4 regions of the Brevibacillus sp. YAE8 genome follow, and region 1 is predicted to be linked to each of the others. Evidence: riboswitches for the same ligand, from Rfam matches in the RefSeq annotation. Region 1 holds a riboswitch; each other region holds the start of a gene.
What was found. A riboswitch is a leader RNA that binds a small molecule or an ion and turns the genes downstream of it on or off. The one in region 1 is predicted to bind cobalamin.
Positions count from the first base shown of each region.

Region 1 (4,152 bases):
GTGCCAAAATGCATTCATCCTTTGATCCTCCACGGGATTCCGGCCATGACCGCGTAGACCGTCTCTGCCTGGCGCGCAGCCCGCTGGTTGACGTCGCCCAGCGCGTCTGCGAACCAGCGGCCGAGCCGATTCATGGCGACACCGCCCAGCCCGACCTCGCTTGTGACCGCAATCACTTTTTGCGGGGAGCGCCGGACAAGCCCCAGCCACGCCTCTGCCTCCGCAAGCAGCGCCTCTGTGTGCGCCTCGCTTCGCCACTCTGCTTCCTCGACGCTCATCAGCCGATTGCTCACCCACGTCGACAGGCAATCGATCAGCACGACGTCGTAAGGTGTGCTAGCAGGCTCGTAGTCGCACAGCCGCTCGCCGACCTCCACGCTGCCCCACTGCTTCGGTCGCCGCTCCTTGTGCCGCTCGATCCGCTGCCGCATTTCCTCGTCCCACGCCTGACCCGTCGCCACGTACAGGACGCGCTCTCCGGCCTGTTGCGCCAGTTCTTCCGCAAAGCGGCTTTTTCCTGAGCGCACGCCGCCTGTCACCAGCACAAGACTCATCGCTCCCCGCTCCCTTCGCTGTGTACCTCGCGCAAGGCCGCGATCAAGCGCGCATTGTCTTCTGGCCCGCGAACGGCGATGCGCACGTCATGCGCCGTCAATCCGGGATACATGGCGCAACTGCGAATCAGCACGCCTTTTTTGCCGAGCCGCTCTTGCAGTTGTGCGGCTGGCAAGCCCTCCGGCGAGCGAAGCAGCAAAAAGTTCGCCTCCCCCGGCCAGACCTTCCAGCCCAGCTCCCCGCGAATAAACGCGACCAGGCCAGCGCGCTCCCTGGCGACCAGGCTGCGTGTCCGCCGCTCGTACTCATGCTCTTGCAAGCACAGCTCCCCCGCCAAAAGCGCAAGCGCATTCACGCTCCAGCTCACCTGCTTCGCGCGCATTTTCGCAATCGCGTCAGGCTGGGCGATCGCGTATCCGAGACGCAAGCCGGGGATCGCGTACATTTTCGTCATCGAGCGCAGCAAAATGACGCGGGGAAAGCGCTCCAGCCGACTTGCCAGCGTAAACTGGCGGCTTTCTTCCACAAAATCGAGAAACGCCTCGTCCACGACCAGCCACGTATCGGTCTGGGCCGTCCAGTCCGCCATCTGCAACAGCTCCTGTGGCTCATACAAGATGCCAGTCGGATTGTTCGGCGAGCCGACAAACACCAGATCAGCCTGTTCGAACAGACGGTACAGCTCGGCGCTGTCGGCCTTGTAGCCGTTCTCTTCTTTTCCGTAGCAGCCGATGACGGTTGCGCCAAACTGCTCGGAAAGCTCTGCATATTCCGAAAAGCAAGGATAAATCACGCCGACTGTTTGCGGCTGCAGCCCGAGAATCGCGAGCGCCATCGCTTCTGCCGCTCCGTTCGCAGGCAAAAGCCATTCCTTTGGCAACTGCAACCGCTGCGCCAACGCCCGGCGAAACTGGCGATGCCCAGGGTCCGGGTAACGCAGCACGGCAGACAGAGAGGCCAAAAGCATCTCGCGCACGCTGTCCGGCATGCCCAGCGGGTTAATATTGGCACTGAAATCAAGGAATTGGCCCGGCTCCATCCCAAAGCGGTCCGCTGCCGTCAACAAATCTCCGCCGTGGCCGTACGCTTCCAGTACGTTCATCAAAACTCTACCCCCAGCACCGCTGGTATTCCTTCATCGTAGTAATGCTTGATCGGCTTCATCTCTGTCACGAGATCGGCCATGTCGATGATTTCCTGCTTGGCGCTCCGCCCCGTCACGACCAGATGCACATGGCTCGGCCTGTTTTGAATCGCTTCCAAAACGTCCGCGAGCGGCAGCACGTCCGCAATCGGAAAACGGTCGATCGCCAGCGCATTGTTCAGCTCGTCGAGAATGACGACATCGTACTCGCCCGAAGCGAGCTTTTCCCGGGCGAACGCCCACGCTTCCTGCAGCGCCGCGCGATGCTCCTCCGGCGTCTTCGTCCAGGTGAAGCCTACGCCTTTTTGCACGATTTCGATGCCCAGCTTGTCGAAGATGATTTTCTCTCCGTACGTGCGCTCCGGCGACTTGATGAACTGGATCATGATGACCTTTTTGCCTCGTCCAGTCGCGCGCACAGCCAGCCCCACCGCGGCTGTTGTCTTTCCTTTGCCGTCTCCGGTGTAGACCAAAAACAGGCCCCGCTTGTTGCTCAAGTACGCCCACCCCCAAAATAAACTGTAGGCCCCGTTGCCCATCCCTAATAATTTTCGGAGGCACAGCGCTCCAAAAATGCAGTTTAGGCTCCGTTGCCTATTTCAAATGTTTTCCATAGCCTCGTTATTTACCTGACTGAAAAAGTGAAGAGTTTGCCGATTTGCTTCCTGTTTCGCTTTCCGCGTACAAAAAAACGCCTTGTTTCCCCAAACCTCCAAGGAAAACAAAGCGCGGATAGCCGACTGCAACAATCCTCACCTCATCCTTTGACCCGAAGGAAATCAGTGGACATCAAAACAGGCAGGTCTCCTGGCTCAAGGATCTTCGCTCTTCTTCCTCCTTCCCGCACGCTGGCGTGCAGTGGATGGCGCCGTTGCCAAGAAGAAGAGCTCCTCTTTTACAGTGGCGGGACCGCGTTGGCTTTTCACCAAACTTCCCTTTTAACCTCGCATTCGCAAACTATCGCTTGCGAAAAACAAGGACCTGTTTTTCTACCATATTCAAATGTCGTTCGTTTCTATGACAAGCACTTGCTTTAATAATAGCAAATGCTACCGGGGATTCAAGCAAAAGCTGCGGATAGGAACATACTGGGCATTGATCTTTGTTTTGTGAACTAATTATTTGTATACAAATCTTTTGTGTGCGTGTTATCTTATTCTTACATCGATTTCCAATAAAATATTTGGAGGTACATATGGATCGGATTGAGGATTGCTATGGGTTTCTTCTCGGGAAGGCGTATCAAAAAATCTGGCAAATGGAAAAGGCCAAATTATCGCCGTACGGGATTACTCCCGTGCAGTTTGTTCTATTACATGCGCTATGGGAAAAAGATGGCCAAAAAGGTGTGGAATTGGGTAGTCGGCTTCGCTTGGATGGAGCAACCATCACGGGGGTGCTCGATCGACTGCAAAATATGGGGCTCATCGAGCGTCGTTCCGATCCCAATGATCGCCGGACGAACTTGATTTTTCTGACTCCGCGAGGCAAGGAATTGGAACAACCTCTGAATCAGATCAGTGACGAAGTGAATCAAGAAGCGATGTCCATATTCAGTGAAGAAGAAGCGAAATTATTCAAAAACATGCTGACCAGATTGGGATTAAACTCATAAGGAGTGCGTTGAGACTGTGAAGAGCAAAGTGCATTACGCGTGGATCATTTTATTTGTCACCTTTTTCGCATTGTTGGCTGTGCAAGGAGCAAGACTTTCTTTCGGAGCATTTATTGAACCTTGGGAGAATGGCTTTGCCGCGGATCGAGGTACCATTTCTCTCATCTCCACATTGAGTTTTGTCATTTATGGCATATCCCAACCAATAGCAGGCAGGTTGATTGACCGCTTTGGTGCCAGGTCCATTCTCTTAGGCAGCACACTTCTGGTTGGTCTGAGCATTTTTTCACGCAATGGGTAACTTCCCTCTGGCAATTGTTTATTCTCTATGGTGTCTTCGCTTCCATTGGTGTTGGAGGTGCCTCCAATGTAGCCGCAACCATTATGGTCACAAATTGGTTCAATAAAAGGCGTGGACTCGCATTCGGAGTAATAGAGGCTGGCTTTAGCGTAGGCCAAATGGTAGTTGTGCCAGCCTCACTGTTTTTCATACAGTGGTTTGACTGGAAAATGGCTGTTGCGGTATTGGGTCTCTTTTTACTGATCGTGGTATTTCCCGTCATGATGTTTCTTCTGAAGAATCATCCTGCCGAAAAGGGTTTGCAACCGATAGGAGGTTCGCCACAGATCGCAGATGAAAGACAACAAATACATCCTTCCAGCCGGCAACCGGTCAGGCGGATATTTCCAACCAAGGCTTTCTGGTTTCTGATTTTGCCGTTTTTCATCTGCGGATTCACCACTACCGGCTTAATGGACACGCACCTCATTCCCTTTGCCTAACGAAACCAGCGAGCTTACAAAAAGTCCGCCATGATGATTTCCAGGTCAAACGGAG
Region 1 covers NZ_BAAIYG010000004.1:190,856-195,007, forward strand. The annotation lists gene cobS (adenosylcobinamide-GDP ribazoletransferase) at 1-18, opposite strand, end outside; gene cobU (bifunctional adenosylcobinamide kinase/adenosylcobinamide-phosphate guanylyltransferase) at 15-554, opposite strand; gene cobD (threonine-phosphate decarboxylase CobD) at 551-1,657, opposite strand; gene cobO (cob(I)yrinic acid a,c-diamide adenosyltransferase) at 1,657-2,196, opposite strand; cobalamin riboswitch at 2,480-2,699, opposite strand; gene AC27IT_RS08755 (MarR family winged helix-turn-helix transcriptional regulator) at 2,895-3,314, shown strand; gene AC27IT_RS08760 (MFS transporter) at 3,331-3,615, shown strand; partial or broken gene AC27IT_RS08765 (MFS transporter) at 3,630-4,094, shown strand; gene AC27IT_RS08770 (TerD family protein) at 4,112-4,152, opposite strand, start outside.

Region 2 (4,152 bases), on a different contig from region 1:
TCCTGACGGCGATCGTGTATCCGATTGGCGAGCTGCAAGCGCCAGTGGGCGATTACCAGTCCAAGGCGTTTTTCAAAGGATTCCAGGACGGCTATTTGACGCTGGACGCGCTCGGGGCGTTTGTATTCGGCATCATCATCGTCAATGCGATCAAGGAAAAAGGGGTTACGTCGAAAAAGCAAATTTTGCTGACGTGCGCCAAAGCAACGCTGATTGCGGGTGCGCTCCTGGCGTTTTTCTACTCGGTGCTTGCCTACATGGGCGCTTCCAGCGTGGAAAAGCTCGGCCATTTGGAAAACGGGGCGCAAATTTTGGCCAAAGTGTCGAATTATTACTTCGGTTCTTACGGCGGCCTGCTGCTCGGCCTGATGATTACTGCGGCGTGCCTGACGACCAGCGTCGGATTGATTACGGCGTGCTCGTCGTTTTTCCACGCTATGTTTCCGCGCATTTCGTATAAAAAGTTTGCCGTCATTTTGGCTGTGTTCAGCACGCTCGTCGCCAATATCGGGTTGACTGCGCTCATCAAGGTGTCTGTTCCGATTTTGACGACGATGTACCCAATCGCCATCTCGCTGATCTTTTTGACGTTTTTGCATCAAAGGTTTGGCGGTCGGCCAGAGGTGTATCAAGGCAGCTTGTTCGGTACGTTTCTCGTTAGCCTGTTTGACGGGCTGAATGCTGCCGGGGTCGAGCTTGCGGCGATCAACGACGTCTTTTCCCGCTACTTGCCGATGTACACGATCGGCCTGGGCTGGCTGCTGCCTGCATTGATCGGGGGCGTTGGCGGCTACCTCGTTTATTTGATGCGCAAACCATCGCTGCGCGCGCGTGAGCTTCGCCTGACCAAGCAATAGGACAGGCATTATGAGGAAGCAGCCTGAACGTTGACATCAGTTTGCAAAGTGGAAATAGTTTAGCATGACAAAAACTGGTTTACGTGTTACTGTATGAAGAAAGGTGTGTCCCGCCCATTTTTGGGGCACATGCACTCATACCGACAATTTCATATGAGTGGAGACAGGTTCCTTGGCGATGAATATCGGCGCAAGGATGAAAAGGGAAGTCGGTGAGAATCCGACACGGTCCCGCCACTGTATGAGGGGAGTTTGCACAACTTTTGGCCACTGGTCGAGCTGACTGGGAAGGCGTTGTGCAGATCATGATCCTCAAGTCAGGAGACCTGCCTGTTTCGACAACACTGCTTAACCTACGGGAGATAGGGAGGTGTTAGGATGCTGTGATCTCAGTGTTTATTTGGCATTTCTAACGTTCTTTCTGATCGTTGGAGATGCCTTTTTTATTGGGCGAAATCGAAAAAATGATCGCAAAGGATGGAGAGGAAGCAAATGAAAAGCAGCAACTTGGGATACCCGCGGATCGGCAAAGATCGCGAGTGGAAAAAGGCACTGGAAGCTTTTTGGGCGGGGAAACTCGACGAGACGACATTCCTTGCGCAAATGGAGCAAATTCGCAAGCAGCACCTGGTCAAACAACAAAAAAAGGGGATCGACTGGATTCCGGTCAACGACTTTACGTTCTACGACCACATGCTCGACATGGCGGTCATGTTCGGCCTGATTCCGAAGCGGTTCGCGTATGCGGGCGGTCCGGTGCCGCTGGCTACGTATTTTGCGATGGCGCGCGGCAACAAAGACGCGGTCGCCAGCGAAATGACCAAGTGGTTCAACACGAACTACCACTATATCGTCCCCGAGTTCGGCGAGCGCACGCCTGTCTTGACGGAAAACAGGCCGCTACAAGCGTACCTGGAGGCGAGAGATCAGCTAGGGATCGCCGGCAAGCCTGTCATCGTCGGGCCGTACACGTTTGTCAAGCTGTCCAAAGGGTATGCCAAAGACGAATTTGAACGCGTCGTCGATCAGATCGTGCCGCTGTACGTGGACGTCCTTCGCGAGCTGGAACTGCACGGCGTCGAGTGGGTGCAGATCGACGAGCCTGCGTTTGTCCTCGATCTTACCGGGCAAGACAAAACACTCATTCGTCGCGTGTACGAGCAGTTCAGCCAGGCGCTGCCGCACCTGAAGCTGATGGTGCAGACGTACTTTGAAGCAGTGGACTGGTACGAGGAGCTGATTGAACTGCCTGTCCACGGCTTGGGCCTTGATTTTGTTCACGGGAAAACAGCAAACCTGGCGAACTTGACGACGCACGGTTTCCCGCAAGACAAAGTGCTCGGCGCCGGGGTCATCGACGGACGCAACATTTGGCGCTCGGCCCTGGAGGAAAAGTGGGAGTTGGTCAAAACGTTGTGCACCGTAGTAGCCCCAGAACGGGTATGGGTTCAGCCGTCGAGCAGCCTGCTGCACGTTCCGGTTACCGTCGAAGACGAAACCGATTTGCCGGAAGAAGTGCGCGTCGCATTGGCGTTTGCCGATGAGAAATTGGCTGAAGTGCGCTTATTAGTCCAAGGTTTCCAATATGGAAAGTATGTTATTTCGAAGGAAATCGCCCAGAACGAGAAAGACTTGCAGCGCTTGGCCCAATTTCCGGCACGGAACCGCCAGGAAGTGCAGGAGGCGAGAAAAGCGCTGGCGTCGACAGCGGCGAAGCGGGCAGTGCCGTTCCACGAGCGTCGCGAGATTCAGCAGGCGACGTGGAAGCTTCCGCTGCTGCCAACGACGACGATCGGCAGCTTCCCGCAGACGACAGAAGTTCGCCAGGCCAGACAGCAGTTCAAAAAAGGAAACTGGAGCGTCGAACAGTACGATGCGTTCATTCAGGAGCAAATCCGCGAGTGGATCGCCATTCAGGAACAGATCGGCCTGGATGTGCTGGTGCACGGCGAGTTCGAGCGGACAGACATGGTGGAATATTTCGGCGAAAAGCTCGACGGCTTCGTTTTCACGAAAAACGGCTGGGTGCAGTCGTACGGCTCCCGTTGCGTCAAACCGCCGGTCATTTACGGCGACGTGCAGTTCGTCTCCCCGATGACGGTCAAGGAGAGCGTATATGCCAAGTCGTTGACGGATAAACCAGTGAAAGGGATGCTGACAGGTCCTGCCACGATTTTGAACTGGTCGTTCGTGCGCGACGACGTCTCCCGTCAGGAAGTGTGCGAGCAGATCGCGCTGGCGCTGCGCAAAGAGGTGGAGGCGCTGGAAGCGGCGGGCATTCGCATGATTCAGGTGGATGAGCCGGCATTGCTTGAAGGCTTGCCGCTCAAGCAGGCAGACAGAGCCGCGTATCTGGACTGGGCAGTCAAGTCGTTCCGGGTCGCTACCTCGACAGTCGAGCCTGGCACGCAAATTCATACGCACATGTGCTATTGCGAATTCCACGATTTCATCGACGTCATCAGCGAGCTGGATGCCGATGTGATCTCGATCGAAACTTCCCGCAGCCACGGCGAGCTCGTCTCGGTGTTCGAGACGTGCACGTACGACAAAGGGATCGGCCTCGGTGTCTACGACATCCACAGCCCGCGCGTTCCGGCTGTGGCCGAGATCGAGGAAATGGTGTCCCGCGGCGTGCAAGTCCTGCCGCCAGGGCAATTCTGGATCAACCCGGATTGCGGGCTGAAGACGCGGGGCAGAGAGGAGACAATCGCGTCTCTGAAAAACATGGTAGCGGCGACACACGCAGTACGAAACCGCCTGGCACAAAAAGCATAAGCATGAGCGAGAGGAGCAGCACAGATGGCAACAGAAGCCCAGATCGCAACAGAAGCACGGCCTGTCGGGCAGTCGAGAACTTTTTTGACAGACCTCGTCTTCCCGCCGGATACGAACCATCACAATACGATCTTCGGCGGCAAAGTAATGGCGTACGTCGACAAGATCGCCTGCATCGCGGCGATGCGCCATTGCCGCAAGCCGGTAGTCACCGCGTCCAGCGATTCGTTCGATTTCCTCGCGCCGATCAAGACAGGGGAAGCGATCAACCTGGAAGCGTACGTCACCTGGACGCACAACACGTCGATGGAAGTGTTCGTGAAGGTGGAGTCGGAAAATCTGTTGACAGGCGAAAAACGCATGACCGCGAGAGCGTACTTGACGATGATCGCCCTCGACGAGCAAGGCAAGCCGACGCTGGTGCCCGCCGTCATCCCGGAAACCGAGGAGGAGCGCCTCCAGCACGAAAAGGCGAAGCATCGCTACGCGCTGAGGAAGCAGCGGAAGGCGGAGTTGT
Region 2 covers NZ_BAAIYG010000001.1:374,140-378,291, reverse strand. The annotation lists gene brnQ (branched-chain amino acid transport system II carrier protein) at 1-857, shown strand, start outside; cobalamin riboswitch at 1,006-1,205, shown strand; gene metE (5-methyltetrahydropteroyltriglutamate--homocysteine S-methyltransferase) at 1,350-3,635, shown strand; gene AC27IT_RS01155 (acyl-CoA thioesterase) at 3,660-4,152, shown strand, end outside.
Region 2: another riboswitch for cobalamin. It lies ahead of metE (5-methyltetrahydropteroyltriglutamate--homocysteine S-methyltransferase); the one in region 1 lies ahead of cobO (cob(I)yrinic acid a,c-diamide adenosyltransferase).

Region 3 (4,152 bases), on a different contig from region 1:
GCACCCGGACGGCGGCGGAAGCGGCGGCCGCGATCGGCTGTGAGGTAGCGCAAATCGCGAAATCAATCATTTTTCGGCTGCCCTCGTCAGACAAGCCGTTGCTCGTGGTCGCCAGTGGCGAAAACCGGGTCGACGAGAAGCAACTGGCAAAGCTGGTCGGAGAAAAGCCGGGCAAAGCCGATGCGGATTTTGTCCGGGAAAAAACGGGCTTTGTGATCGGCGGCGTGGCCCCTGTCGGGCATCGCGAGCCAATCGAGACGTGGATTGACGAAGACTTGTTCCGCTATGAAGTCATTTGGGCGGCGGCAGGGCATCCGAAAGCGGTGTTTCGACTGACTCCCGAGCAACTGGTGCAAATGACGAACGGACAGGTCGCCTGTATCGCTTCGTGCCGCTAGCGGCAAAGGGGTCTATCGCCTCGTTGTAGAATAGATGATAAAGTGGAAATATTCCTAAAACAACGAGGAGGGTATACATGAAAGCTACAGAACCGATTTTCCTGGGGCATCGCATCCATCTGATCGACGGGTTTGATATGGGCTGGGCGCAGCGGACGGGAACGTACGTCATCGCCGAGGACGAGCTGACCCTGGTCGAGACAGGGCCGAGTCCTTCTGTCCCGTACATACGGGAAGGGCTGCGCAGGCTCGGATTTTCCCCGGAGCAAGTGAAGTACATCATCGTGACGCACATTCACCTCGATCACGCGGGGGGAGCGGGACTTTTTTTGCGCGAGTGCCCGCAGGCAAAAATCGTGGTGCATCCAAAAGGAGCGCGCCATCTGGTGGACCCGAGCCGGTTGATCGCGGGCGCCAGAGCGGTGTATCACGACGATTTTGACCGCCTGTTCGACCCGATTGTCGCCGTTCCCGAAGAGCGGATCATCGTGCGCGCCGACCAGGAGACGCTGCAAATTGGCGCCAACTGTGTCCTGGAATTTTGGGACACGCCGGGACATGCCAACCATCATTTCAGCATTTACGACCCGGTCAGCCGCGGCATGTTCACGGGAGATACAGCGGGTGTCTTCTATCCGCAGCTTCAACGGGACGGGATTCACTTCGTCCTGCCGTCCACCTCGCCGAACCAGTTTGACCCGCAGGCGATGCTGCGCTCCGTGGAACGCTTTGAACAGCGCGGGCTTGCGCGAATCTATTTCGGGCATTTCGGCATGACTGACGATGTTGCCGACGTCTATCGGCAGGTGCGCGAGTGGCTTCCTGTCTTTGTCGCGGAAGGGGAGGCGGTCGTAGCCGCCGGACTCGGCGATGGCGAACTGGCGGAGCGGCTGTTCGGGCGTGTACTGGCGCATCTGCAATCGTTCGGGATCGGCGACGGGCATGAGGTGCTGGACGTGCTGCGGCTCGATTTGCAAGTATGTGCGATGGGAATTGTCGACTATTTGCAAAAGCGCAGGAAATAGCGGGAGACGCCAGACAGCGGGTACGAGACGGGCAGCATGGGCTTACGTAGCCGTGGCAGCAGCGAAAAAGCATTCTTTTTTTGGCAAAGGAATGCTATCATGATGGATGAGTCTTAGCAGTTGTAGGCCATTGCAATTGAATACGCGCAAACAGGTGCCTTGGTCCTTGCCAAAGGACGAGGTGAAAAGGGAAGCCGGTGCAAGTCCGGCGCGGTCCCGCCACTGTAAAGCGGCTGTCGCAATAGCTGCCAAGCCAGGAGACCTGCCTGTTTGCCTGATGTGCCTGCGCCTTCGCGGAAAGGTTCGGCCCGTTCAGGACGTTTTTTTGCGTGAGCATGGATGAGCCTGACATGTCGACCCTTTGGTTCCGGTTGGAAGCGAAGGGTTTTTGTTTGCTAAGAATCAACCAGTCGCACAGAAAGGAAGTCATACATATGAAACGCGCATGGAAACTGCTCAGCCCGCTGGTGCTTGCTGCAAGTCTCGTCGGCTGCGGCGGCAACACCCAGACGGCACCTGCTCCGCAGGCAGAAGCACCGCAGACAGCACCACAGGACGCGGCTGCCAAGCAGACCGTCTACCCGCTTACCGTCACAGACGCGACCGGAAAAGAAGTGACCGTGGCAAAAGAGCCGCAACGAATCGTCTCGACTTCCCCGGCAGAGACGGAAATCTTGTTCGCGCTCGGCTTGAACGAGCGGATTGTCGGTGTCTCCGACTTCGACGACTATCCGGCAGAAGCGAGCACGAAGCCAAAAGTGGGCGGAGTCGTCAAGCCGAGCGAAGAAGCGATTCTCGCCCAGTCGCCCGATCTGGTCATCGGCGGAATTTCGATGGAAAAGCCGGTTGCCGACAAGCTGAAATCGCTCGGCATGCCAGTGTACGTCACGCATCCGAAAAAAGTGGATGACATCCTGAACAACATTTTGACGATGGGGGTTATCACCAACCGACAGGAGCAGGCGGAAAAAGTCGTCGCCGCGATGAAGCAGGATATCGCCCGCGTACAGGAAGCCGTCAAAGCGGTGAAGCCGGAAGACAAGAAAAAAGTGTACCTGGAGTTTGCGCCAGGCTGGACCGTGGGCAAAGGGGAGTTCCTCGACGAGTTGGTGACGCTGGCAGGCGGGACGAACATTGCGGCCGACACAGAGGGCTGGAACCCGATCAGCGAGGAAAAGATTTTGAAAAGCGATCCCGACGTCATTTTGTACGCCAAAGGCATTACGGATGACAAGACGGGCACGAAGCTGGAAGAGATCATCGCAAAGCGCAACGGCTGGGATACGATGAAGGCGATCCGCGAGAAGCAAGTGTTCGGAATGGACCAAAACCTGCTGGCGCGCCCAGGCCCGCGCATTACACAAGGTTTGATCGAGGTAGCTAAAGCGATTTATCCTGACCTGGTGAAATAAAAATGAAAAAGCAATGGCTTATATGGGGAGGAGCGAGCAGCCTTGTGCTGCTCGTATCCGTGGTGGTCAGCATTTCGATGGGGGCGGCGTCGCTCCCTCTTTCGCAAGTATGGCTCATCCTCTTGCACCAGCTTCCCGGCATGTCGGAGTGGATTCCGGCGACATGGCCGGAGTCGTCCGAGCAGATCGTGATGAAAGTGCGTTTTCCGCGCGTCGTACTGGCCATTTTGATCGGAGCTTGCCTGTCGCTTGCGGGCGCGGGCTTTCAAGGCGTGCTGCGCAACCCGCTTGCGGACCCGTTCACGATGGGCGTAGCGTCCGGTTCGGCCGTCGGGGCGGCTTTTCTGATCCTGTTCGGCTTGCAGTTCGCTGTTCTTGGAGAGTGGAGCACGCCTGTCGTCGCCTTTTTGACGGGGCTTGTCAGCTTGTGGATTGTGCTTGCCCTCGCCAAGACGCAAGGCAAGCTGCAGACGGAGACGCTGATTTTGTCCGGCGTCGTCATTCAGGCGTTTCTCGGCTCGCTCGTGTCCTTCATGGTGTCGCTGTCGGATCAGACGGTGAACGAGATCGTTTTCTGGCTGATGGGAAGCCTGTCGTTTCGCGGCTGGGCCTTCACGTACGTCCTGGTCCCGTATTTGCTGATCGGCGTGCTCGTGCTGCTTGGCTATGCCCGCTCGTTGAACCTGTTTGCGCTCGGGGAGCGGCAGGCGGCGCATCTCGGAGTCAACGTTGACAAGACGAAGCTCATCATTTTGCTCGTCTCTACGCTACTGACTGCAGCGGCGGTTTCGATTGCGGGCGTCATCGGGTTTGTCGGGCTGGTCGTGCCGCATCTGGTGCGGATGATGGTCGGGCCTGACTACCGCATTTTGCTGCCGATGGCGACCATCTGCGGCGGTGTGTACGTGCTGTGGGCGGATACGCTGGCGCGAATGCTGCTCGTGCCGACAGAAATCCCGCTCGGGGTCGTGACTGCGTTTTTGGGAGCGCCGTTTTTCGCCTATTTGCTGAAGCAAAACAAACGGATCGGAAGGAGGTAGTCGCGTCATGATCGAAGTGCGTGGGCTGCAAAAGTCTTACCAGGATGTGTCCGTCCTGCGCGAGATCGGGTTTACAGTCCAGCGGGGCGAGTTTTTTGGCATCATCGGCCCGAATGGGAGCGGAAAATCAACGCTTTTGAAAATGCTCTCCGGTGTGATTGCCGCTGATGCGGGAGAAATCACGCTCGCGGGCAAACCGGTTGGCCGCTATACGCGCAAGGAGCTGGCGCGGGTTCTCGCCGTACTCGAACAGGAGGGGCTGCCTCCGGTCGGCTTT
Region 3 covers NZ_BAAIYG010000005.1:288,890-293,041, reverse strand. The annotation lists gene AC27IT_RS11055 (YbaK/EbsC family protein) at 1-398, shown strand, start outside; gene AC27IT_RS11050 (MBL fold metallo-hydrolase) at 476-1,423, shown strand; cobalamin riboswitch at 1,559-1,707, shown strand; gene AC27IT_RS11045 (ABC transporter substrate-binding protein) at 1,858-2,835, shown strand; gene AC27IT_RS11040 (FecCD family ABC transporter permease) at 2,838-3,875, shown strand; gene AC27IT_RS11035 (ABC transporter ATP-binding protein) at 3,883-4,152, shown strand, end outside.
Region 3: another riboswitch for cobalamin. It lies ahead of AC27IT_RS11045 (ABC transporter substrate-binding protein); the one in region 1 lies ahead of cobO (cob(I)yrinic acid a,c-diamide adenosyltransferase).

Region 4 (4,152 bases), on a different contig from region 1:
GTATTCGAGTAGCTTGCTGGCGACAGACGTAAGCTGGGTGAGCGCGAACAAGCCGACCGAATCGTTTGCGTGCACCGCGAAATTCCGCTATCGCCAGCCGGACCAGCAAGTGACGGTGCACATCCGCGAGGGCAACACCGTAGAAGTCGTTTTCGCCGAGCCGCAAAAAGCGGTTACTCCTGGCCAAGCCGTCGTCTTTTACGATGGGGAAGTGTGCCTGGGCGGAGGTACGATTGACAAGGTGCGTTTGATCGACAAAGAGAATTGAATAACGGGGGAAGCGCTTGGTGGATGCTACGAAAAAGTCAAAAGTGATTATTGTTTCGTTTTTGGCGGGAGCGCTTTTGCTGGGAATACTCGCTTACGTGGGGATGTCGGCCACGAGCAACGAGCACATGACCGTGATCGAGAGCGTCATCAAGGAAAAGGGTGGCGTGATTGAAGCAGGTGGTGTGACAGTGGTTCCTCCCGAGGAGAGTCCCTTCCCGAAAAGCGGAAAGGGTAACACCATCTATCGCATCGTGTACACGAAAGATGGGCAAAGCCTGACAGCCTGGTATCGCTCCGATAACCATTCCTCGATTATCAAGGAACCGGAAGAGTGGATTCTTCCGCATTAAGGATTAACCTGACTGGGAGAGTGAGGGTATTACATGACCCAATATGCTGGACTTCGTGAATTGGCCCAATTGATTCGCAGACTGGAGCCGCAGCTCGCAGGGGCGTCCCTGAGCATTTTGGCCCATGAAAATAAAGAAGAGATCGCTTCGCTTCTGGTGGATGGACTTGGCAGCGGCGTTTCGGTTCAAAACAGCTCCGGCGAGTACGCCAACCATCTGGCGAATTTGCGCGTGGGAGCGAACAAATACACGTTTGCCCAGGACTGGCGCGAAGTGTACATCAGCGAGATCAACTACTGCGCCTGTCGGATCCCTCCGGGCGCTCACGGTCTGTTGGTGCACCATACCGACTATCCGGGCGTCATTTACGACGTGTCCCGCAAGCTGGCTGACCACGAGATCAATATTTCCAAGATGAATGTGTCGCGTGAGCAAAAGGGGAAAAACGCCCTGTTGATTTGCGTCACCGACGAAGAGATTACGCCAACTGTCGTAGCTGCCATCGAGGAGCTGCCGCAGATCAACAAGGTGTTGTCTCTGCAATAGGCGAAAAGAGCAGTAGTGCATGCATGGCCGCTCATCGTTTTCGTATGAGCGGTTTTTTGCGTGTGCCGACTGCCTTGTTTGCTTGCTTGTGTGCATGGAGCGAGGCAAAGAAAAAACTGCCCTGACTAGCGGGCAGTTGGCTTGGAAGCAAAGCGAATGGCGTGACTGATGAGGACGTGCAGGACAGACGTGTGGTTTTCGTCCGGAAATTGGCGGAACGACGCTTCGATCTGCCCGTTGCCCATGGCGGACAACCGTTCAGCCATCGCTTGCGCCTTGACGTTGACGTGGAAGCGGCCGTCGTTTTCCAGCTCCCCGATGGCGAGCAGCGCTCTGACCCGCAAGTCGTCTGTGAGCAGGGACGGCAGGCGGCGCTCCTCTTCCAGCAGGACGCTTTCGTTCCAGTGGATCGACGGGCTGCCGGCGATGTAGCATTGGTACGCGTGTGGCCGGGTCAGCAAGGCATGCAGCACGAGCAAGCCGCCGAGCGAATGTCCGAAAATCGTTTGCCGCGTGCGGTCGACGGGCAAGTCCTTTTCGATCGCGGGCTTCACCGTGTCTTCGATGAAGCTGAGGAAGCCTTCTGCCCCGCCCATTTCCGGCCATTTGCCGCCGCGCGGATGAGCGGGCAGCTCGGATGCGGGAACGACATGGGTGAAGTCGTAGTAGCGCGATGGGTGGAACGGCGCTTCTGTCGGGTAGCCGATGCCGACGACGATGGCCGGATCGACGCCCGTTCTTTCCGGAACCCGGCATTGCAGGCGAATCGCTTCGGTCATGGTGCCAAACACCGAGTTGGCATCCAGCAAGTAAATGACCGGGAAGCCGGACGGCGGCAAAGCCACGTCGGGGATGCTGACGAAGATGTGGAACGTGCGGTCGTTGTATGTCATTTTTCTCGTTTGCGAACGCGGAATGGCTACTGCTTCATAAACCGTGCTTTCCATCAGGGGTCACTCTCCAATCGGCCGGTGGCGTCACCTTTTTTGTGCATGAAACCTATTATATGGACGCAAACCAGAGATTGGCAATAGAGAAATGAGAGAGATTATCAGTTGCCAAAATAGAGCATGCCGAGCTTGACTCCTACGATATATTGAGGTAAAGTAAGTTTTACCAACTACATATTGATGCGGACAGGTGTTTGCCACGCTATATTTGGTAGACTTAATAGGGAAGTCGGTGAAATTCCGACGCGGTCCCGCCACTGTGATGAGAGAGTTCCATTTGGTTTTTGCGCCACTGATTAGCTGATCGGGAAGGCACGAATGGAGCGATGACCCCGAGCCAGGAGACCTGCCTGACCGTCAGCACTGTGTAACCTACGGGAGATAGGGAAGTGTTCGAGCGCTCCATTCGTTTTTCGGCGGATGGATACGATGGGGATCATCATGCGCATTCGACATTTTGGCGTCGGATGCGCTTTTACTTTGGCTAAAAAAGTATAGAACAGCAGTAAAGGATGAGGGACATGTTAATCGCTTTTGATTCGAAAACAGGAAACGTGAGACGATTCGTAAGCAAGCTCGATCTGCCGCGCGTGGAGATTGATCCGGAGATGGTGATCGACGAGCCGTTCATTCTGGTCACGTACACGACGGGCTTTGGCCAGGTGCCGGAGAAGGTGGACCGTTTTCTGAAGCGGAATCATGTCTATTTGCGCGGGGTGTCGGCGAGCGGCAACCGCAACTGGGGAGCCAGCTTTGCCAAAAGCGCAGACACGATCGCCAGCCAATATGGCGTTCCGGTCATTTCCAAATTCGAACTGTCCGGTACCGGCCGTGACGTGGAACAATTTACGAGTGGGGTGGCAGCAATTGCGACACATTGAATTGAACAACCAACTGATGCAGCGAGGAAGCGACGGATTTTACCAACTGGAAAAGGACAGAGAGGCAGTCGCGGTCTTCATGGAAGAAGTACAGGCGAAGACGATGACCTTCAACAGCGTGAAAGAGCGCATGGACTATTTGATCGAAAATGACTTTTATGAAAATGTGTATGAAAGCTACACGGTTGAACAGGTCGATGAAGTGTTCCGCCTGGCGCATGACGCTGGTTTTCAATTCGCTTCGTACATGGCTATCTCCAAGTTTTACAAAGACTACGCCCTGAAAACAGACGACAAATCGATGTATTTGGAGCAGTACCCGGATCGGGTGGCGATTGTGGCGCTCTCGCTCGGGCGCGGAGACTTCGAACTGGCGAAGCGGCTGACCGTGTCGATGATGGACCAGCGACTCCAGCCGGCGACGCCGACGTTCCTCAATGCAGGGAAAAGCCGCCGCGGCGAAATGGTCTCCTGCTTCCTGCTGGAAATGGACGACTCCTTGAACTCGATCAACTACGTTCTCGGCACTTGCATGCAGCTTTCGAAAATCGGCGGCGGCGTGGCCGTCAACCTGTCCAAGCTGCGCGGGCGCGGAGAGCCGATCAAAGGCGTCGAGGGCGCAGCCAAGGGCGTCATGCCTGTACTCAAGCTGCTGGAGGACGCGTTTTCCTACGCCGATCAGATGGGGCAGCGCAAAGGCTCCGGGGCAGCCTACTACAACATCTTCGGCTGGGATATCAACGAGTTTCTCGATTGCAAAAAGATCAATGCCGATGAAAAGTCGCGGATCAAGACGCTGTCGATCGGCCTGATCGTGCCGAATGTGTTTTACAAGCTGGCAGAGGAAAACAAGCCGTTGACAGTGTTCGCTCCTTACTCCGTCTACAAGGAGTACGGCGCCCATCTGGATGATCTGGATCTCGACGAGATGTACGACGAGCTGGTGGCAAACGAGCGCGTCAAGAAAAAGGTAGTCATGAGCGCCCGCGAAATGCTCACCAAGATCGCGATGATCCAGATGGAGTCGGGCTACCCGTACATCATGAACAAGACGAACGCGAACAAAAATCACGCGCTGAAGGACATCGGCTCCGTGAAAATGTCCAACCTGTGCACGGAAATTTTCCAGCTCCAGGAGACGTCCACGATTACCAA
Region 4 covers NZ_BAAIYG010000001.1:381,206-385,357, reverse strand. The annotation lists gene mnmA (tRNA 2-thiouridine(34) synthase MnmA) at 1-268, shown strand, start outside; gene AC27IT_RS01195 (hypothetical protein) at 288-620, shown strand; gene AC27IT_RS01190 (ACT domain-containing protein) at 654-1,166, shown strand; gene AC27IT_RS01185 (alpha/beta hydrolase) at 1,292-2,113, opposite strand; cobalamin riboswitch at 2,288-2,484, shown strand; gene nrdI (class Ib ribonucleoside-diphosphate reductase assembly flavoprotein NrdI) at 2,638-2,997, shown strand; gene nrdE (class 1b ribonucleoside-diphosphate reductase subunit alpha) at 2,984-4,152, shown strand, end outside.
Region 4: another riboswitch for cobalamin. It lies ahead of nrdI (class Ib ribonucleoside-diphosphate reductase assembly flavoprotein NrdI); the one in region 1 lies ahead of cobO (cob(I)yrinic acid a,c-diamide adenosyltransferase).